DNA from 4 places in the Streptomyces sp. NPDC055099 genome. Region 4 is predicted to be linked to each of the others. Evidence: riboswitches for the same ligand, from Rfam matches in the RefSeq annotation. Region 4 holds a riboswitch; each other region holds the start of a gene.
What was found. Region 4 has a riboswitch for cobalamin ahead of ACWFRU_RS23270 (ribonucleoside-diphosphate reductase subunit alpha). Riboswitches for the same ligand answer to the same signal wherever they lie in the genome.
Positions count from the first base shown of each region.

Region 1 (5,100 bases), on a different contig from region 4:
CGCGCGAGCGCATCTGCACTCCTTCACGCCGGTCGTCCGGCGCGCCCTCGACCAGGCGGACCTGAAGCTGTCCGACATCGACGCGGTGGCGGTGACCACGGGACCCGGCCTCGCGGGCGCGCTGCAGGTCGGCCTCGCGGGAGCGAAGACCCTGGCCCACGCGCTCGACGTCCCGCTGTACGGGGTGCACCACCTGGCCGGTCATGTCGCCGCCGACACGCTGGAACACGGCCCGCTGCCCGACCCCTGCGTGGTGCTCATCGTCTCCGGCGGGCACACGTCCCTGCTGCTCGTCCGGGACCTGGCCCGCGACCGGATCGTGCACCTGGGGGACACCCTGGACGACGCGGCGGGCGAGTGCTTCGACAAGGTCGCCCGGGTCTTCGGCCTGCCGTATCCGGGCGGCCCCGCCATCGACCGCGCGGCCCGGGACGGCGACCCGCGCGCGGTGGCCTTCCCCCGCCCGCTCACTGGGCCGAAGGACGCCCCGTACGCGTTCTCCTTCTCCGGCCTCAAGACCGCCGCCGCCCGCTGGGCCGAAGGGCACACGGGCCGTGAACTGCCGGTGGCCGACGGCGCGGCCTCGCTCCAGGAGGCCGTCGCGGACGTCCTGACCCGCAAGGCGCTCGCCGCCTGCCGGGAGTACGGGGTCACGACCCTCGTCGTGGTCGGCGGGGTCGCCGCGAACTCACGGGTGCGGTCGCTCGCGGAGGAGCGGTGCGCGGCAGCCGGCGTGCGCCTGCGCGTCCCCCCGATGACCCTGTGCACCGACAACGGCGCGATGATCGCCGCCGTCGGCGATCTGCTCGTACGCGCCGGCGCCGAGCCCGCGCCTTTGGACGTGTCGGTCGACCCGTCCGCCCCGCTGGAGTACGCGGCCCTGCAGCCGGGAGCGGCCCCGGCGAAGGCTGCCTGATGACGGCGGTCGTCCACGTCCTGCACGGCACGCAACTGCTCGCGCACACCGAAGCCTTGCGCACGGTCTACGCCGAGGCCTTCGGCCCACCGCCCTGGTACGAGGACGAGGAGAGGGTGGCGCAGTTCCTGGTCCGGCTCGGCGACGACGTGCGGCGTCCCGGGTTCACCGCGGCGATCGCCCTGCGGGGGACGGACATCGTCGGATTCACCACCGGCTGGACCACTCCCGACCCCTTTCCCGCCGACCGCTGTTATCCGCAGGCGGCCGCCGGACTCGGGGCCGGGCGCGCCCTGTCGTGGCTGTGCGGGGCGCGTGAGATAGACGAACTCGCCGTACGTCCCGGGGCGCAGGGGGCCGGGATCGGGGCGGCCCTTCTTGAGGCGATGGCCGCGGGCGCTCCCGATGACCGTGCCTGGCTGCTCACTTCGGTCCGGTCGGCGCAGGCCATGGAGTTCTACGGCCGCCAGGGCTGGACCCAGGCGACACACCCCTCACCCGACGGCAAAGGTGTCGTCGTCTTCCTCGGGCCTCGCCACCCCGCCAGGACCCTCGCGGTGTCCTGCGGCACAGGAGGGGTGACAGGAGGCTGACCAGGGGCGTACGCCCAGGTCATGTGCGCTCGCGCGTGCCACAGATGGAGCGGTCCCGCAAGTTGTCAGGTCACTGGATTCCGCACTAGGGTCACCACGCCTTGGTGCTCGGGAAATCGGTGTGATGCCGGTGCGGCCCTCGCCACTGTGATCGGGAAGTCCGGCTCCAGCCCTCGCGGCAGCCACTGGGCGCAACACGCGCCCGGGAAGGCGGAGTCCGGTCGGTACGACCCGTCAGCCAGGAGACCGGCCAAGGCGCGTTGTCCATCCACGAGGTGCTGGAGAGGGTCTGCTTAGCCATGCACATAGCCGAGGGTTTCCTCCCACCGGCGCACGCGATCGCCTGGGGCGTAGCGTCCGCGCCGTTCGTCGTCCACGGAGTCCGCTCCCTCACCCGTGAGGTCAAGGAACACCCGGAGAGCACCCTGCTCCTGGGCGCGTCCGGAGCGTTCACCTTTGTCCTTTCCGCGCTGAAGATCCCGTCCGTCACCGGGAGTTGCTCGCACCCGACGGGCACCGGGCTCGGCGCGATCCTCTTCCGGCCTCCGATCATGGCGGTGCTCGGCACCATCACGCTGCTGTTCCAGGCGCTGCTGCTCGCCCACGGCGGGCTCACCACGCTGGGCGCCAACGTGTTCTCCATGGCCATCGTCGGGCCATGGGCGGGATACGCCGTCTACCGGCTCCTGAAGCGGTACGACGTGCCGCTCATGGTGGCCGTGTTCTTCGGCGCGTTCGTCGCCGACCTGTCCACGTACTGCGTCACCAGCGTCCAGCTCGCCCTGGCGTTCCCGGACCCCGGCAGCGGATTCATCGGCGCCCTGGGCAAGTTCGGCGGCATCTTCGCCGTCACGCAGATCCCCCTCGCCGTCAGCGAGGGACTGCTCACCGTCGTGGTGATGCGGCTGCTCGTGCAGTCGAGCAAGGGTGAGCTCACGCGGCTCGGCGTGCTGCTCCAGGGCAAGAAGCCGTCCGTGCGGGCGGACACCGGCAGCAAGACCGAGACGGAGACGGGGGCCAGCGCCTGATGAGCCGGAACGCGAAGATCAACACTCTGCTGCTCCTCATCGTCGCCGCGCTGGCGGTGCTGCCGCTGGCGCTCGGCCTCGGCGACGACGAGAAGGAGCCGTTCACCGGGGCCGACGCCCAGGCCGAGACCGCGATCACCGAGATCGAGCCGGACTACGAGCCTTGGTTCTCGCCGCTGTACGAACCCCCGTCCGGGGAGATCGAGTCGGCGCTCTTCGCGCTGCAGGCGGCGATCGGCGCGGGCGTCCTCGCCTACTACTTCGGTCTGCGCAAGGGGCGCCGTCAGGGCGCTGACGCGGCGCGGGCAGAGGCGGCGCGATCCGAGGCGGCGCACACCGAGGCAGCCGCCGGGGAGCAGGCCGTCGACGTGGAGCAGCAGCCCGCCGACGAGGAGCACACCCGGGCCGGGACCGGGCAGGTCTGACCCGGCGTGCTGCCCATCGACGCGGCGGCGCACAGCAGTCGCTGGCGCCGCCGCCACCCCGTGGACAAAGCCGTGCTCGGGCTCGGCCTCACCGTCCTTGCCGTCTCCCTGCCGCCCTGGCCGGGCGCCGCCCTGATCCTGGTCGCCGCGCTCACCGTGCTGCTCGGACCCGCCGGTGTGCCGCCGCGCAAACTGTGGCGCGCCTACCGCGTGCCCCTGGGCTTCTGCGTCACCGGCGCCCTGACGCTGCTCGTCCAACTGGGCGGGCCCGAGGGGTTCCTCACGCTCGCCGACGGCGGCCCCGAGCGAGCGGGCGGACTGCTCCTGCGCACGTCGGCGGCCTCGCTCGGCGTCCTTCTCTTCGCCTTCACCACGCCCATGTCGGACCTGCTGCCCCGCCTGGTGAAGGCCGGCGTACCGGCGCCGGTCGTCGACGTGGCGCTGGTCATGTACCGGATGAGCTTCCTGCTCCTCGATTCCATGAGCCGGATCCGGCAGGCGCAGGCCGCGCGCCTTGGTCACACCACCCGGGCCGCCACCTGGCGTTCCCTCGGCGGTCTCGGCGCCACCGCGTTCGTGCGGGCCTTCGACCGGGCGAGCCGGCTGCAGGCCGGGCTCGCCGGACGCGGGTACGACGGGACCCTGCGGGTGCTCGTGCCCGACGCCCGGATCTCGCGGCCCTTCGTGGCCGCGAGCACCGCGCTCCTCGTGGGCCTCGCGGCCCTCACCCTCGTACTGGAAAGGGTTCTGCCATGAGCGAGCCGAGCGGGTCCCTGGTCGCTCTGCGTGCCGCTTCCTACGCATACGAGGACGGGCCCACTGTCCTCAGCGGCCTGGACTTCGACGTCACCGAAGGGCGCGCCCTCGCGCTGCTCGGGCGCAACGGCAGCGGCAAGACCACCCTCATGCGGCTCCTGAGCGGCGGACTCCGCCCGGACCAGGGCGGGTTGACCCTGGGGGGCGCCCCCGTGACGTACGACCGCAAGGGGCTCACGCGGCTGCGCACCACCGTTCAACTGGTGGTCCAGGACCCGGACGACCAGCTCTTCGCCGCTTCCGTCGAACAGGACGTGTCCTTCGGGCCGTTGAACCTGGGTCTTTCGGACACCGAGGTGCGCGGCCGGGTCGCCGAGGCGCTCGCCGCGCTCGACATCAGCGCCCTGGCGGACCGCCCCACCCATCTGCTCTCCTACGGCCAGCGCAAGCGCACGGCCATCGCGGGAGCCGTGGCGATGCGGCCCCGCGTCCTGATCCTCGACGAGCCGACCGCGGGACTCGACCCCGACGGCCAGGAACGCCTCCTGACCACCCTGCAAGGCCTGCGGGACGCGGGAACGACCGTGGTGATGGCCACCCACGACGTGGACCTGGCCCTGCGCTGGGCCGACGACGCGGCCCTGCTCACCCCCTCGGGAGTACGCACCGGGCCGGTCGCGGAGATGCTCGCCCACCGCGAACTCCTGGCGCAGGCGGGCCTTCGCCTGCCCTGGGGGATCGCCGTCACGGAGCTGCTGCGGAACAAGGGCCTGCTGGCCGAGGTGGGCGAAGGGCCGCGTACCCCCGAGGAGTTGGCGGCCCTCACGGCGGCGGCGCTGCCCGGCGCGTCAGGCGGCTGACGGGCCCGCGGCCCGGACGCGGACCGGCAGCAGCGTCACGGCGAGCAGCGGGATCGCGGCGAGCACGAGCCACGGCACCCAGGGCGGGAGCCCCGCGTCAAGGAGCGAGCCGGTCACGGCGCTGCCCGCGAGCACGATCAGGCCGGAGACCGACGACAGTGCTCCGGTGTAGAGGCCGAGCCTGCCGTCGGGCGTGAGATCCGGGACCCACGCCCGGGCGGCCGGGGCGACCAGCATCTGGCCGAGGGTGAGCAGGACGACGAACCCGGCGGCGGGCAGCAGCCCGGCCACGCCGGTCCAGGCGGCCGGCCGGGCGGCGGCCACGACGGCGAACCCGACGGAGATGAGCACGAGCCCCGCCGCCATCGAGCGGCGCTCGTCGAGACGTCCTGCCGCCCAGTGGGTGACCGGGAGCTGCGTGGTCACCACGAGGAGGGAGGAGAGGGCGAAGAGCCAGGCGATCGGCGCCTGCGACCCTGCCGTACGTTCCACCTCGTCCGGCAGGGCGAGATAGAGCTGGTT
Region 1 is NZ_JBSGUA010000004.1:467,364-472,463, reverse strand. Features, by position in the region: gene tsaD (tRNA (adenosine(37)-N6)-threonylcarbamoyltransferase complex transferase subunit TsaD) at 1-916, shown strand, start outside; gene ACWFRU_RS13635 (GNAT family N-acetyltransferase) at 916-1,509, shown strand; cobalamin riboswitch at 1,595-1,778, shown strand; gene ACWFRU_RS13630 (energy-coupling factor ABC transporter permease) at 1,809-2,537, shown strand; gene ACWFRU_RS13625 (energy-coupling factor ABC transporter substrate-binding protein) at 2,537-2,962, shown strand; gene cbiQ (cobalt ECF transporter T component CbiQ) at 2,969-3,718, shown strand; gene ACWFRU_RS13615 (energy-coupling factor ABC transporter ATP-binding protein) at 3,715-4,578, shown strand; gene ACWFRU_RS13610 (MDR family MFS transporter) at 4,567-5,100, opposite strand, start outside.
Region 1: linked by a shared signal. The riboswitch ahead of ACWFRU_RS13630 (energy-coupling factor ABC transporter permease) and the one ahead of ACWFRU_RS23270 (ribonucleoside-diphosphate reductase subunit alpha) in region 4 are both predicted to bind cobalamin.

Region 2 (5,100 bases), on a different contig from region 4:
CCTTCATCTCCAGGAAGGGCAGGAGGGACTCCTCCAGGTCGTTGCGGTACGTCGTGTTGTCCGCGTCGAAGACGGCGTACGCGCCCTTGTGGTCGTTCTTCGCGATGAGCTTGCCCAGCTTCTTCGCGACCGGCTTCGGCCAGTGCTTCAGCTCGGACGTCGCGGCCTTCGCCGTCCTCGCCGTCTTCGCGGAGGCGTCCGCGGCCGTCGCGTCCTTGCCCGGCCAGAGCGCCGTCCCCGCCAGAACGGCCGCGGTGAGCGCGCCCGCCGTGCCGATGACGGCCAGCTTGCCCTTTGCCTTTGATGCCATGGTTCCGTGCCCCCTGAGAGCGGTCTGCGCCCCGTCCGGAGCGGCGGGTCATCGTATGAGGTCACACCAGGGATTCCCATGATCGACATCACCGGACGGGACGGGCATGGGGCCGCCGTGCGCGGGTAGGGGAGACGGGCGCCTGCCGCACTTCTGGGCCTGCTCCGTAGCGGCGCCCATCGCATACTGGAAGGCATGGAGACCGTCTCCCGGGAGTTCGTGCGGGCCGCCCCGCGGCTCGACGGCATGGTGGTGTCCGCCGTCGGCTACCGCACGCGGGGCGAGCGGCCGGGCCTGCACCGCGGCCTGCCGTCCCCGTACCTGACGCTGATCTTCTCGCTGGACGGTCCCGTCGTCACCGGCGCCACCCCCGAGCAGGTCGGTACCCGAGACGCCCTCCGCACGGACATCGTCCTCGGAGGCCTGCACCAGTCCCCGGCCTACGTCGTGCGGCCCGAGCACGAGGCGGGCATCCAGCTCGCCGTGCACCCGCTGGCCGCCCGCGCCCTGTTCGGCGTACCGGCCGCGGAACTCGCCGGAGAGCTGGTGACGCCCGGCGCGGAGGTGATGGGGCGCCGCGCCGCCGAGCTGCGGGAGCTGCTGTGCGAGCAGGGCGGCTGGGAGGAGCGGTTCGCCTCCCTCTCCGCCTACTTGAGGCAGCGCGCGGCCACCGACACCTCCTTCGGCTCCGTACGGCCCGAAGTCGGCGAGGCGTGGGCCTGGCTGGCCCGGCACCAGGGCGTGGGCACCCTGCGCGGGCTCTCCCGGCACGTCGCGCTCAGCGAACGCCGCCTCACCACCCTCTTCCGCGCCGAGACGGGCCTGAGCCCCAAGCAGGCCGGGCGCCTGATGCGCTTCCAGCGCGCACGGAACGCCGTCGTACGCCCCGTCGCGGCGGGCGCGGCCCCCGACCTGGCCCGTGTGGCCGCGGACTGCGGGTACTACGACCACTCCCACCTGGTGCGGGACTTCCGGCAGTACACCGGCGCGAGCCCCAGCGCCTGGCTGGCCGAAGAGTGCCGGAATATCCAAGCCGGGAGCTATGGCGGGGGCGAAGAGTGGGACCCATGAACACGACCGAGAAGCAGAACCAGCAGCCCCAGTCCGCCTCTTCCCTCAACTCCGAGGGGCGAGCCCCCGAGGCCGAGGAGCGCGCCCCCGCTGTCTGGCCGACCCTCCAGGCGCACGACGCCCCCGCACTGATCGACTTCCTGGTCGGCACGGTCGGCTTCCTGCGCACGGCCGTCTATCAGGACGGCGACAGCGTGGCGCACGCCGAACTCGACTGGCCCGAGGGCGGCGCGATCATGCTCGGCTCGTACGACGACGGGGCCGGGGACTGGTGCCTGAAGCCGGGCACCTTCGGCACGTACGTCGTCACCGATCACGTGGACGACCTCTACCAGCGGCTTCGCGCCGCCGGGGTCGAGATCACCCGTGAGATCGAGGACAAGCCCTACGGCAGCCGGGAGTTCGCGATCGCCGACCCCGAGGGCAACAAATGGTCCTTCGGCACCTACCGCGGCGCACCGAGGCCCCAGCAGCCTTCCTGACCTCGCGTGATAACTTGCGCACGCCAGTCAACCCACACCAGGGCCAGGGAATCCGGTGCGAATCCGGAACTGACGCGCAGCGGTGAGGGGGAACGGGCGGGGCAACGGCCACTGGGCGTCCACGGACACCTGGGAAGGCGCCCCGTCCGGCCGATCCCCGAGTCCGAAGACCTGCTGGCACCTTCGTCCGCGCACCGGGCGGCGGAGGTGACGAAACAGGCCAGGCTCCGCGTATGAGCCGTGAGACTCAAGGGATCGTGTGTCTTCCACCGCCCGTCATGTACGTATTCTGTCCCGTCGTGTACGGGTGCCCGTCCTCCTCGTCGCGGCCCTCGCCGTCACGCTGACCTCCTGCGGAGGCGGCACCACGACCACCTCCGCCACGGACGGCAAGGCCGCCGGCTACCCGCTGACCCTCACCTCCTGCGGCAAGAAGGCGGAGATCAAGGCGCCCCCGCGGCGAGCGGTCTCCCTCGACCAGGGCTCCACGGAGATCCTGCTCTCCCTCGGCCTCGCGGACCGCATGGCCGGCACCGGCACCTGGACGGACCCGGTGCTCAAGGGCCTGGAGAAGGACAACGCCAAGGTCGACCGGCTCGCCGACAGGTACCCCTCCTTCGAAAAGGTCCTCGCCAAGGAACCGGACTTCGTCACCGCCTCCTTCCTGGCGACGGTCAGCAAGGGCGGCGTCGCCGACCGCGCCAAGTTCGCCGAACTCGGCGTACCCGCCTACGTCTCGCCCTCCGACTGCGCGGGCAAGGACAACAGCGGCGACGGCGACGGCCGCCGCGTCAAGACGCTGACCATGGACACCGTCTACGGCGAAGTACGGGACCTGGCCAAGGCGTTCGGGGTCGAGAAGCGCGGCGAACGCCTGATCGCGGACCTCAAGGGCCGGGTGGCGAAGGCCACCAGGACCATCGAGCACACCAAGGCGTCCGGCACCTCGCTCCTCTACTGGTTCGCCAACTCCGACGCGCCCTACATCGCCGGCTGCTGCGGGGCGCCGGGCATCATCACCCGCGAACTCGGCGTGCAGAACGTCTTCGACGACACCCGCGACGAGTGGCCCCAGATCAACTGGGAGACGGTGGCCGACCGCGACCCGGACGTCCTGGTCATCGGCGACCTCACCCGCAAGTCGCAGACGGCCGAGAGCGCGAAGAAGAAGATCGAGTTCCTGGAGTCCAACCCCGTCACCAAGAACCTGACCGCCGTGAAGAAGAAGCGGTACGTGCTGCTGAGCGGCCAGGCCATGAACCCGACGATCCGCACGGTGGACGGCATCGAACAAGTCGCCGCCGCCCTGCGCGAGTTCGGCCTCGACGAGTGAGGACGGCCGCCCCGGGCGGCATACGTTCCGCCCTGCTCTGGACGGCGGGCCTCGCCGCCCTCGCCCTCTCCGTGGCGGTGGCCGTCACCATCGGCCCCGCGGACATCTCCGTACCCGACGTGTGGTCGGCGGTCGCGGCGCACCTCGGCTGGGGCGAGGCGACGCTGACGCCCATCCGGGACGGCATCGTCTGGAACCTGCGCATGCCGCGCACACTCCTCGCGGCGGTCTGCGGCGCGGGCCTCGCGGTCTGCGGGACCGTCCTCCAGTCCCTCCTGCGCAACCCGCTCGCCGACCCCTTCGTGCTCGGCGTCTCCTCGGGGGCGTCCACCGGCGCGGTCGCGATCGTCGTCCTGGGGGTCGGCGGGGGAGTGGTGTCGGTCTCGGCGGGCGCCTTCGTCGGGGCCGTCGTCTCCTTCGCGCTCGTGCTGCTGCTCAGCCACAGCCTGGGCGGAAGCGCCGACAGGGTGGTGCTCTCCGGGGTGGCGGCCATGCAGCTCTTCTCCTCGCTCACCTCCTTCGTGATCCTGACCTCGGGCGACGCGGAGACCACGCGGAGTGTCCTGTTCTGGCTGCTCGGCTCGCTGAGCGGGGTGGGCTGGACGGACGTCTCGCTGTGCGCGGCGGTGCTCTTCGCGGCGCTCGCCGTCTGCCTGACGCAGGCCCGCACCCTGGACGCGTTCGCGTTCGGCCAGGACGCGGCGGCGACGCTGGGCGTCCACGTGGCCCGCGTCCGCCTGCTGCTGCTTTCCGTGACGGCCCTGCTCACGGCGGCACTGGTCAGCAGCGCGGGCGCCATCGGTTTCGTGGGCCTGGTCCTGCCGCACGCGGCCCGTGCGCTCGTCGGCTCCGGCCACGCACGCCTGCTCCCGGTCACGGCACTCGCGGGCGCGGTGTTCCTGGTGTGGGTGGACACGCTGGCCCGCACGGTCCTCGACCCCCAGGAGGTCCCCGTGGGGGTGGTCACGTCCCTGATCGGCGTCCCGGCTTTCGTCCTGGTCCTCTACCGCACGAGGAAGACGGGCAGAACAACATGACCCCGCATACCGACCACACCGACCACACCGACCGCACCGAGCACACCGAGCACACCGAGCACACCGACTCAGGCCTACGGGCGGACAGGGTCACCAGAACAACCGCGGGCCACCTCATCATCGACGGAGTGACCCTGGCCCCGCCCCCCGGAGCCACGGTCGGCCTGCTCGGCCCGAACGGCTCGGGCAAGTCAACGCTCCTGCGCATCCTGGCGGGCGTCCTGACCCCGACATCCGGGGTGGTCACCCTCGACGGTGACCCGCTGCGGGAGGTGGGCCGCCGCAGAGTGGCACGCAGGGTGGCGATGGTGGACCAAGAGGCAACCACACAGGTCGAGCTGTCGGTGGAGGAGGTAGTACGCCTGGGCCGCATCCCGCACAGCAGGGCGTGGTCCGCCCCCACACCCCAGGACGACGAGGCGGTACGCGAGGCCCTGACCCGCACGGGCCTTGCCGACCGCGCCACCCAGTCCTGGCACACACTCTCGGGCGGCGAGCGCCAACGCGTCCAGATAGCAAGGGCGTTGGCCCAGACTCCCCAGGAGCTCCTCCTGGACGAACCCACGAACCACCTGGACATCCACCACCAGCTGGACCTCCTGTCCCTGGTGGCGGACCTCCCCCTGACCAGCGTGATAGCCCTGCACGATCTCAACCTGGCGGCCATGTTCTGCGACCACGTACTGGTCCTGCGCGAGGGAGTGGCCCACGCCTCGGGCACACCGTCCGAGGTGATCACGGAGGAACTGATAGCAAAGGTGTACGGGGTCCGAGCGGAGGTCACCCACCACCACGAGGAACCCCACCCGACGATCCGCTTCCTACGGGCCTGAACCCTCCGTCACGCTTTCACCGCGCTTGCCGCCG
Region 2 is NZ_JBSGUA010000001.1:342,349-347,448, reverse strand. Features, by position in the region: gene ACWFRU_RS01570 (haloacid dehalogenase-like hydrolase) at 1-310, opposite strand, end outside; gene ACWFRU_RS01565 (helix-turn-helix domain-containing protein) at 506-1,381, shown strand; gene ACWFRU_RS01560 (VOC family protein) at 1,378-1,863, shown strand; cobalamin riboswitch at 1,871-2,056, shown strand; gene ACWFRU_RS01555 (ABC transporter substrate-binding protein) at 2,171-3,196, shown strand; gene ACWFRU_RS01550 (FecCD family ABC transporter permease) at 3,193-4,233, shown strand; gene ACWFRU_RS01545 (ABC transporter ATP-binding protein) at 4,230-5,066, shown strand.
Region 2: linked by a shared signal. The riboswitch ahead of ACWFRU_RS01555 (ABC transporter substrate-binding protein) and the one ahead of ACWFRU_RS23270 (ribonucleoside-diphosphate reductase subunit alpha) in region 4 are both predicted to bind cobalamin.

Region 3 (5,100 bases), on a different contig from region 4:
GGCCGAGGACGGCTTCGACGGCTCCTGGGTCGCCCATCCCGCGCTGGTGCCCGTCTGCCGAGAGGTGTTCGACGGGGTGCTCGGCACCCGCCCACATCAGCTCGACCGCACCCGCGACGACGTCGAGGTGACCGCGGCGCGACTGCTGTCCGTACGTCGCATCAGCGCACCGCCCACGACGGAGGGCGTACGCACCAACATCGCCGTCGCCCTGCGCTACTTCGCCGCCTGGCTGAACGGGCAGGGGGCCGTCGCCCTGGACGGTCTCATGGAGGACGCCGCCACCGCCGAGATCGCCAGGGTGCAGATCTGGCAGTGGCTGCGGCACCGCGTCGTCGACCGCGCGACGGTCCTGGAGCTGGTGGAGGACGAGCTTGCCGCCCTGGGCGCGGAATACCCGTGGGCGCCGGTCGACGAGATCCGCGAGCTCTTCGAACGGACCGCCCTGGGCCGGGAGTTGCCCGCGTTCTTCACCACGGACGCCTACGCCCGTCACCTCGTGCGCCGCCCGTTCGTCGGCCGCCCGGAGCGACAGTCGTGACCGCGGCCATCCGCCGGGTCGGTGTGGTGGGCGGCGGTCAGATGGGTGCCGGAATCGCCGAGGTGTGCGCCCGCGCCGGTCTGGACACCGTGGTCTGCGAGACCGACGCGCTCGCCGCCCGCGCCGCCCGCGAGCGCGTCGCCGTCTCGCTCGAACGTGCCGTACAGCGCGGCAAGTTGGACCGCATCGGTGCCGAGGACGTGCTGGCCCGCATGGTCTTCACCGGCAGCCTCGACGATCTGGCCGACCGCCAGCTCGTGGTCGAGGCAGTCGTCGAGGACAGCGCGGCGAAGACGGACATCTTCGCCACCCTGGACAAGGTCGTCGAGGATCCCGGCGCGATCCTCGCCACCAACACCTCCTCGATCCCGGTCATGCGTCTGGGCATGGCGACCCGGCGCGCCGACCGCGTCCTCGGCCTGCACTTCTTCAACCCCGCCCCCGTCCTGCCCCTGGTGGAGGTCGTCTCCTCGCTGCACACGGCCGCGGAGACCGTCGCCGCCGTCGAGGACTTCGCCACGTGCACGCTGGGCAAGACGGTCGTGCGGTCCAAGGACCGGGCGGGCTTCGTCGTCAACGCGCTGCTCGTGCCCTATCTCCTCTCCGCGATCCGGATGACGGAGTCGGGCTTCGCGACGGCCGCCGACGTGGACGCGGGCATGGAGCTGGGCTGCGCCCATCCGATGGGTCCGCTGAAGCTGGCCGACCTGATCGGTCTGGACACGGTCGCGTCCATCGCGGCATCGCTCTACGAGGAGTTCAAGGAGCCCCTGTACGCCCCGCCGCCTCTGCTCCTGCGCATGGTCGAAGCGGGGCTGCTCGGCCGCAAGAGCGGGCGCGGGTTCCACCTCTACGACCGGGGCTGAGGGGCCCGGGTCCGCCGCCGGGCCGAGGGGCTCGCGGCTGCTGTGAGAGGGGCGCGGAACAGAGTGGTGATCTGTTCCGCGCCCCTTCGCGTGTCCCCACGCCGGTCGCGTCCGTGTCTCACCTCACGGTCCGGGATGTGATCAGTACTGCCCAAGAGGGCGACCACCCTCTAGCCTGATCCGTGCAGCTGGTTCGCCCTGTCCGCCAGGCAGAGGTGTCGTAAGAGGGAACCCGGTGGGAATCCGGGACTGCCCCGCAGCGGTGAGTGGGAACGACCGCCGTCATACGCACTGGGTCCGAGCACGGGTCCGGGAAGCGACGGCCAGTAGGTGTCTGCCCCGGCAGATGTGCCCGCGAGTCCGAAGACCTGCCCGTTGCCCGCATGTGATCCCTCATATGCGGACATCCCGGTGACCTCGTGGGCGGGTCGGCGTACAGATCAGGTGGAGCACCGCGCGACCGGCGCGTGTCCGTCCGCCCGGTCTGTCATCCCTTCGCGTCCGTGTCCCGTCCCCGGGATTCTCAGGAGTCATCTCGCGAAGGAGATTTCCGTGACAGCGAAGTCCGCAGCCGCGGCAGCACGGGCCACCGTGTACGGCTACCCCCGCCAGGGCCCCGACCGGGAACTGAAGAAGGCCGTCGAGGGCTACTGGAAGGGCCGCGTCAGCGCCGACGCCCTGCGGGAGACCGCGGCGAGGCTGCGCCGGTCCACCTGGCGGCACCTGGCCGACGCCGGCATCCACGAAGTGCCGACCGGCGACTTCTCGTACTACGACCATGTCCTGGACACCAGCGTCATGGTCGGCGCCGTCCCGCGCCGGCATCGCGAGGCCGTCGACGCCGACCCCCTCGACGGCTACTTCGCGATGGCCCGCGGCACCCAGGACGTGGCGCCCCTTGAGATGACCAAGTGGTTCGACACCAACTACCACTACCTCGTGCCGGAGTTGGGCCCCGACACCGTCTTCGCCGCCGATTCCGCCAAGCAGGTGGCCGAGCTGAAGGAGGCCGTCGCGCTCGGCCTCGCCGCACGCCCGGTCCTTGTCGGCCCGGTGACCTATCTGCTGCTCGCCAAGCCCGCGCCCGGCGTGGCCGCCGACTTCGAGCCGCTGACGCTCCTCGACCGCCTGCTGCCCGTCTACGCGGAGATCCTCGCCGACCTGCGCGCCGCGGGCGCCGAGTGGGTGCAGCTCGACGAGCCGGCCCTGGTCCAGGACCGCACCCCGGCGGAGCTCAACGCCGCCGCCCGCGCCTACCGTGACCTGGGCGCCCTCACCGATCGCCCGCAGCTCCTCGTCGCCTCCTACTTCGGCAGGCTCGGCGATGCCCTGCCCGTGCTGGCCAAGGCGCCGGTCGAGGGGCTCGCCCTGGACTTCACGGAGGCCGCCGCCGGCCAGTTGCAGGACCTCGCCGCCGTCGGCGGACTGCCCGGCAAGCGCCTTGTCGCAGGCGTCGTCAACGGCCGCAACATCTGGATCAACGACCTGGAGAGGTCCCTCTCCACCCTGGGCACACTCCTCGGCCTCGCCGACCGGGTCGACGTCTCCGCGTCCTGCTCCCTGCTGCACGTCCCGCTGGACGCCACCGCCGAACGGGACATCGACCCGCAGGTGGTCCGCTGGCTGGCCTTCGCCCACCAGAAGGCCACCGAGATCGCCACGCTGGCGCGCGCCTTGGCCCAGGGAACGGACACCATCCCGGCCGAACTGGCCGCCAATCGCGCCGATCTGGCGTCCCGCTCGGGTTCGGCCCTCACGCACGATCCGGCGGTACGAGCCCGTGTCGCCGCCGTCACGGAGGCCGACGCCCGCCGCGTCCACGCCTACCCGGAGCGCGCGGCGGCCCAGCGCTCCCGACTCGGCCTGCCGCAACTCCCCACCACCACCATCGGCTCGTTCCCGCAGACCACCGAACTGCGCACCGCACGCGCCGACTTGCGGGCGGGCCGCATCGACACGGACGGCTACGAGGAACGCATCCGTTCGGAGATCCGCGACGTCCTCGCCTTCCAGGAGAAGGCGGGCATCGACGTCCTGGTGCACGGCGAGCCCGAACGCAACGACATGGTCCAGTACTTCGCCGAACAGCTCACCGGCTATCTCGCCACGCAGCACGGCTGGGTCCAGTCGTACGGCACCCGCTACGTACGCCCGCCGGTCCTCGCGGGCGACATCTCACGGCCCGAACCGATGACGGTGCGCTGGACGTCGTACGCCAACTCCCTCACGGACCGCCCCGTCAAGGGCATGCTCACGGGCCCCGTCACCATGCTCGCCTGGTCCTTCGTCCGCGACGACCAGCCCCTTGGCGACACCGCGCGCCAAGTCGCCCTGGCCCTGCGCGACGAGGTCAACGACCTGGAGGCGGCGGGCACTTCGGTCATCCAGGTCGACGAGCCCGCCTTGCGTGAAACCCTCCCACTGCGCACCGCCGAGCACGCCGCGTACCTGGAGTGGGCCACGGAATCCTTCCGTCTCACCACCAGCGGCGTGCGCCCGGACACGCAGATCCACACGCACATGTGCTACGCCGAGTTCGGTGACATCGTCCAGGCCATCGACGATCTCGACGCCGACGTCATCAGCCTGGAGGCGGCCCGCTCACACATGCAGGTGGCCCGCGAACTGGCCGAGCACGGCTACCCGCGCGAGGCGGGCCCCGGCGTCTACGACATCCACTCCCCGCGCGTACCGAGCACCGAGGAGGCAGCAGCCCTGCTGCGCAAGGGCCTTGAGGCCATCCCCGCCGACCGCCTGTGGGTGAACCCGGACTGCGGCCTCAAGACCCGAGGCTGGCCCGAGACCAGGGCCTCCCTGGAGAACCTGGTCGCGGCGGCCCGGAAGGTGAGGACGGAACTGCCCTCGGGTTCCTGACCCCGACGACCCGAACGACCGGGCGCGTACGGGGGGTCAGGCCCCGCCCCCCGTATGCGCCACCCGCGACAACAACCCATGCAACATCTCCCGCTCCTCCGCACCGAGCGGAGCCAGCAGCTCGTCGGTGACCCCCCGCGCCACCTCGTCGGAGTCCCGCAGGAAGTCGTGGCCCGCGGGGGCGAGGGCCACGATGCGGCGGCGGCGGTCCTCAGGGGCCGGGCGGCGTTCTACGAAGCCGAGGCGTTCCAGGTCGTCGACGAGGCCGACGATCGCGCTGGGGTCGTATCCCAGCTCCTGGCTCAGTTCGCGCTGGGCCGCGCCCTCCACGGTGGCCAGGTAGCGCAGCAACGCGTAGTGGCGAAGGCGTAGGCCGGATCTCTGGAGCGCCGCGTTGAAGAGCTGGCCCGAGCGCAGGCCGAGGCGGTAGAGCAGATAGCCCGCGTCGGCATGGAGGCCCCGCATCCAGGGCGCGCCCTCGTCGACGGATCCTTCCTCCACGGGATCGGCGGTGGTCTTCCGGCTGGTCATGAGGGGTGCTCTCCCTGAATCGGTGGTGCGCGGGCGTACGGCGGTCGTCGGTGACAGTGTCCAGCATGCCGCATTATCGATGTTGGAAACAATCATTGACGACAACAATCGTTTGTCTTAGCTTCCTTTCTGCGGGCCGATGCCGACCGGAGTCGTGTTCCCCCGGCCTCGCCAAACCATCTCTTGTCACTGCCTGTTGGAGGAGTTTCTCCATGCTGGACTCATACGCCGTGGACCTGCGCGGCAAGGTCGCCGTCGTCACGGGATCAGGGCGCGGCCTCGGCCTCG
Region 3 is NZ_JBSGUA010000004.1:476,718-481,817, forward strand. Features, by position in the region: gene aceB (malate synthase A) at 1-541, shown strand, start outside; gene ACWFRU_RS13660 (3-hydroxybutyryl-CoA dehydrogenase) at 538-1,407, shown strand; cobalamin riboswitch at 1,580-1,797, shown strand; gene metE (5-methyltetrahydropteroyltriglutamate--homocysteine S-methyltransferase) at 1,960-4,281, shown strand; gene ACWFRU_RS13670 (MarR family winged helix-turn-helix transcriptional regulator) at 4,318-4,746, opposite strand; gene ACWFRU_RS13675 (SDR family NAD(P)-dependent oxidoreductase) at 5,025-5,100, shown strand, end outside.
Region 3: linked by a shared signal. The riboswitch ahead of metE (5-methyltetrahydropteroyltriglutamate--homocysteine S-methyltransferase) and the one ahead of ACWFRU_RS23270 (ribonucleoside-diphosphate reductase subunit alpha) in region 4 are both predicted to bind cobalamin.

Region 4 (5,100 bases):
TGGGTCACATGGTTCCTGCTCGGCGGCGACCTCTACACGGCGTACACCTTCGTGGCCGTCCCGGCGGCGATCTACGCGGCGGGCGCGGCCGGCTTCTTCGCGGTGCCGTACACGATCCTCGTCTACCCGCTGATCTTCACCTTCCTGCCGCGCCTGTGGTCCGTCTCGCACAAGCACGGATACGTGACCACCTCCGACTTCGTGCGCGGACGCTTCGGCTCCAAGGGGCTCTCGCTGGCCGTCGCGGTCACCGGCATCCTCGCCACGATGCCGTACATCGCGCTCCAACTGGTCGGTATCCAGGCCGTGCTGGACGTGATGGGCGTCGGCGGCGGTCCGGACACGAACTGGTTCATCAAGGACCTGCCGCTCCTGATCGCGTTCGCGGTGCTCGCCGCGTACACGTACTCGTCCGGTCTGCGCGCGCCCGCGCTGATCGCGTTCGTGAAGGACGGTCTGATCTACCTGGTCATCGCCGTCGCGATCATCTACATCCCGATCAAGCTCGGCGGCTTCGACGAGATCTTCCAGGCGGCGAACGACAAGTTCTCGGCGGCGAACGACGCGGCGGGCAAGCCCGTCGCGGGTCTCGCGCCGGGCGAGGCCGGGCAGTGGACCTACGCCACGCTCGCGCTCGGCTCCGCGCTCGCGCTGTTCATGTACCCGCACTCGATCACGGCGACGCTCTCCTCCAAGAGCCGTGACGTGATCCGCCGCAACACCACGATCCTGCCGCTGTACTCGCTGATGCTGGGGCTGCTCGCGCTGCTCGGCTTCATGGCGATCGCGGCCGGGGTGAAGGTGGAGAACGGCCAGCTCGCGATCCCGCAGCTGTTCGAGAACATGTTCCCCGACTGGTTCACCGGCGTCGCGTTCGCGGCGATCGGCATCGGCGCGCTCGTCCCGGCCGCCATCATGTCCATCGCGGCCGCGAACCTCTTCACCAGGAACATCTACAAGGACTTCCTCAAGCCGGACGCGACACCCGCGCAGGAGACCAAGGTCTCCAAGCTGGTCTCGCTCCTGGTGAAGGTCGGCGCGCTCGCCTTCGTCCTCACCATGGACAAGACGGTCGCGATCAACTTCCAGCTCCTGGGCGGCATCTGGATCCTGCAGACCATGCCCGCGCTCGTCGGCGGCCTGTTCACGCGGTGGTTCCACCGCTGGGCGCTGCTCGCGGGCTGGGCGGTCGGCATGGTCTACGGAACGGCCGCCACGTACGGCGTCGCCTCGCCCACCCAGAAGCACTTCGGCGGCTCGTCCGACGAGATCCCGGGCATCGGCGAGATCGGCTACATCGGCCTCACGGCGTTCGTCCTGAACGTGGCGGTCACCGTGGCCATGACCTTCGTCCTGCGCGCCATGAAGGCCCCTGACGGCATCGACGAGACGTCTCCGGGCGACTACACGGCGGACGTGGGCGACCCCGGCGTCGTGGAGGAGCTGCCGCCGGCCACGGCGGGAGCACCGAGCGGGCACTGAGCCTGTTCCTGTACGCAACGCATGGCGCGGGCCGCCGGTTTCCCCCAGCGGCCCGCGCTTTGTTGTGTGCGCCGACACAAGATATGGGGCTGCCGCTCAGAGCCAGCACAAGATGTATGCTCGTGCTCGCTGTCGCCGCAGGGGAATCCGGTGCAAGTCCGGAACTGTCCCGCAACGGTGTATGAGTACGCATTTGTCGTGCTCGCAAGTCCGAAGACCTGTCGACAGTGCGCCCGTTCCGACCGGTCCGGGTGCCGACGACGTCCGGGCCTCGTGGAATGGGCTGGTGGACGCGGAGCGCAGCCCTGCCCAGGGCCGGCCCCCGTGTGTCACTCACCCCTCCCCAAGGCCCTGAGCCGAGCGAGGGAGTGCTCCACGTGACCATCGCGCCAGCCGAACCTGCGTCAGCGCAGACCACCGACGGATCGCAGACCGCCGACGGCCCAGGAACCGCGCTGCTGCGTACCCTGACCGACCTCACCGCCGACCTCCCCGACGCCGACCCCGGCCGGGTCGCCGCCGCCGCGCTGCGGGGCCGCTCGGCCAGGGCGGATCTGGCGGAGCTGCGGGAGCTGGCGACCGAGGCCGCGGCCGGCCTCATCTCCGAGGACCCGACGTACTCGCAGCTCGCGGCCAGGCTGCTCAGCCTCACCATCCGTGACGAGGCCGCGTCGCAGGGCGTGCGCTCCTTCTCCGACTCGGTCGCCGTCGGGCACCGCGAGGGCCTGATCGCGGACCGCACCGCCGCGTTCGTCACCGACCACGCGGAGCGCCTCGACGGTCTGGTGGAGGCCGCCCTGGAGGACGGCGCGGACTTCCGCTTCGGCTACTTCGGCCTGCGCACCCTGCACAGCCGCTACCTCCTTCGCCACCCCCTCACCCGGCACGTCATCGAGACCCCGCAGCACTTCATGCTGCGCGTCGCGAGCGGCCTCGCCGAGGACGGCTCCGCGCGCGCGGCGGACGAAGTCGCCGCCCTGTACCGCCTGATGAGCCGCCTGGACTACCTGCCGTCCTCGCCGACGCTCTTCAACTCCGGCACCCGCCACCCGCAGATGTCCTCCTGCTACCTCCTCGACTCCCCGCTGGACGAGCTGGACTCCATCTACGACCGCTACCACCAGGTCGCGCGGCTCTCCAAGCACGCGGGCGGCATCGGCCTCTCGTACTCCCGCATCCGCGCCCGCGGTTCGCTCATCCGCGGCACGAACGGGCACTCCAACGGCATCGTGCCGTTCCTCAAGACCCTGGACGCGTCCGTCGCCGCCGTGAACCAGGGCGGCCGCCGCAAGGGCGCCGCCGCGGTCTACCTGGAGACGTGGCACTCCGACATCGAGGAGTTCCTGGAGCTGCGCGACAACACGGGTGAGGACGCGCGCCGCACGCACAACCTCAACCTGGCGCACTGGATCCCGGACGAGTTCATGCGCCGGGTCGCCGCCGACCAGGACTGGTCGCTGTTCTCCCCGGCCGACGTGCCCGAGCTCGTCGACCTGTGGGGCGATGGGTTCGACGCGGCCTACCGCAAGGCCGAGGCCGCCGGGCTCGCCCGCAAGACCATCCCGGCCCGCGAGCTGTACGGCCGCATGATGCGCACCCTGGCGCAGACCGGCAACGGCTGGATGACCTTCAAGGACGCCGCCAACCGCACGGCCAACCAGACGGCGGAGCCCGGCCACACCGTCCACTCCTCCAACCTCTGCACGGAGATCCTGGAGGTGACGGACGACGGCGAGACGGCCGTCTGCAACCTGGGTTCGGTGAACCTCGGCGCGTTCGTGGACACGGCCGCCGGTGACATCGACTGGCAGCGGCTCGACGAGACCGTCCGCACCGCCGTCACCTTCCTCGACCGTGTCGTCGACATCAACTTCTACCCGACCGAGCAGGCGGGACGCTCCAACGCCAAGTGGCGTCCGGTGGGCCTCGGCGCGATGGGTCTCCAGGACGTCTTCTTCCGGCTGAAGCTGCCCTTCGACTCCCCCGCCGCGCGCGCCCTCTCGACGCGCATCGCCGAGCGCATCATGCTCGCCGCGTACGAGGCGTCCGCCGACCTCGCCGAAAGGAACGGGCCGCTTCCCGCCTGGGAGAAGACCCGCACCGCGCGCGGCGTCCTGCACCCCGACCACTACGGCGTCGAGCTGACCTGGCCGGAGCGCTGGGCCGCGCTGCGGGAACGTATCGCCACGACCGGTATGCGCAACTCGCTGCTCCTGGCCATCGCGCCGACCGCCACGATCGCGTCCATCGCGGGCGTGTACGAGTGCATCGAGCCGCAGGTCTCCAACCTCTTCAAGCGCGAGACGCTGAGTGGTGAGTTCCTCCAGGTCAACGCCTACCTGGTGCAGGAGCTGAAGCGCCTTGGCGTGTGGGACGCGCAGACGCGTGAGGCGCTGCGCGAGGCCAACGGCTCCGTGCAGGGCTTCGGCTGGATTCCGGCCGAGGTGCGCGAGCTGTACCGCACCGCGTGGGAGATCCCGCAGCGCGGCCTGATCGACATGGCCGCCGCGCGCACGCCGTTCCTGGACCAGGCGCAGTCCCTGAACCTGTTCCTGGAGACGCCGACCATCGGCAAGCTCTCCTCGATGTACGCGTACGCCTGGCAGCAGGGTCTGAAGACCACGTACTACCTGCGTTCGCGCCCGGCGACCCGCATCGCCCGCGCGGCGGCCGGCCAGAGCGCCGAGGCCGCCCCCGTCCCCGCCCAGACCACGGCCGAAGAAGCCGTCGCCTGCTCCCTGGAAAACCCCGAGTCCTGCGAGGCCTGCCAGTAATGAGCTCCACCGCCCACCCGTCGCCCGACCACCACCCCTCAACGACGGCGCTTCGCACCGATACCCCCTCTGGCGAGAAGAACCTCCTGGACCCGGGCTTCGAGCTGACCCTGCGGCCCATGCGTTACCCGGACTTCTACGAGCGCTACCGGGACGCGATCAAGAACACCTGGACCGTCGAGGAGGTCGACCTCCACTCGGACGTCGCCGACCTGGCGAAGCTTTCCCCGGGCGAGCAGCACATGATCGGCCGCCTGGTCGCGTTCTTCGCGACCGGCGACTCGATCGTCTCCAACAACCTGGTGCTCACGCTCTACAAGCACATCAACTCCCCCGAGGCGCGGCTCTACCTGAGCCGTCAGCTCTTCGAGGAGGCCGTGCACGTCCAGTTCTATCTGACGCTGCTCGACACCTATCTGCCCGACCCGGAGGACCGCGCGGCGGCCTTCGACGCGGTCGAGGAGATCCCCTCCATCCGCGAGAAGGCCGAGTTCTGCTTCAAGTGGATGGACTCCGTCGAGAAGATGGACCGCCTGGAGACGAAGGCCGACCGGCGCCGCTTCCTGCTGAACCTGATCTGCTTCGCCGCGTGCATCGAGGGGCTCTTCTTCTACGGCGCCTTCGCCTACGTCTACTGGTTCCGCTCGCGCGGCCTGCTGCACGGCCTCGCCACCGGCACCAACTGGGTGTTCCGTGACGAGACGATGCACATGAGCTTCGCCTTCGACGTGGTCGACACCGTCCGCAAGGAGGAGCCCGAGCTCTTCGACGACGCGCTGCAGACGCAGGTCACCGACATGCTCAAGGAGGCCGTCGAGGCCGAGCTGCAGTTCGCGCGCGACCT
Region 4 is NZ_JBSGUA010000009.1:229,178-234,277, forward strand. Features, by position in the region: gene mctP (monocarboxylate uptake permease MctP) at 1-1,482, shown strand, start outside; cobalamin riboswitch at 1,599-1,722, shown strand; gene ACWFRU_RS23270 (ribonucleoside-diphosphate reductase subunit alpha) at 1,860-4,256, shown strand; gene ACWFRU_RS23275 (ribonucleotide-diphosphate reductase subunit beta) at 4,256-5,100, shown strand, end outside.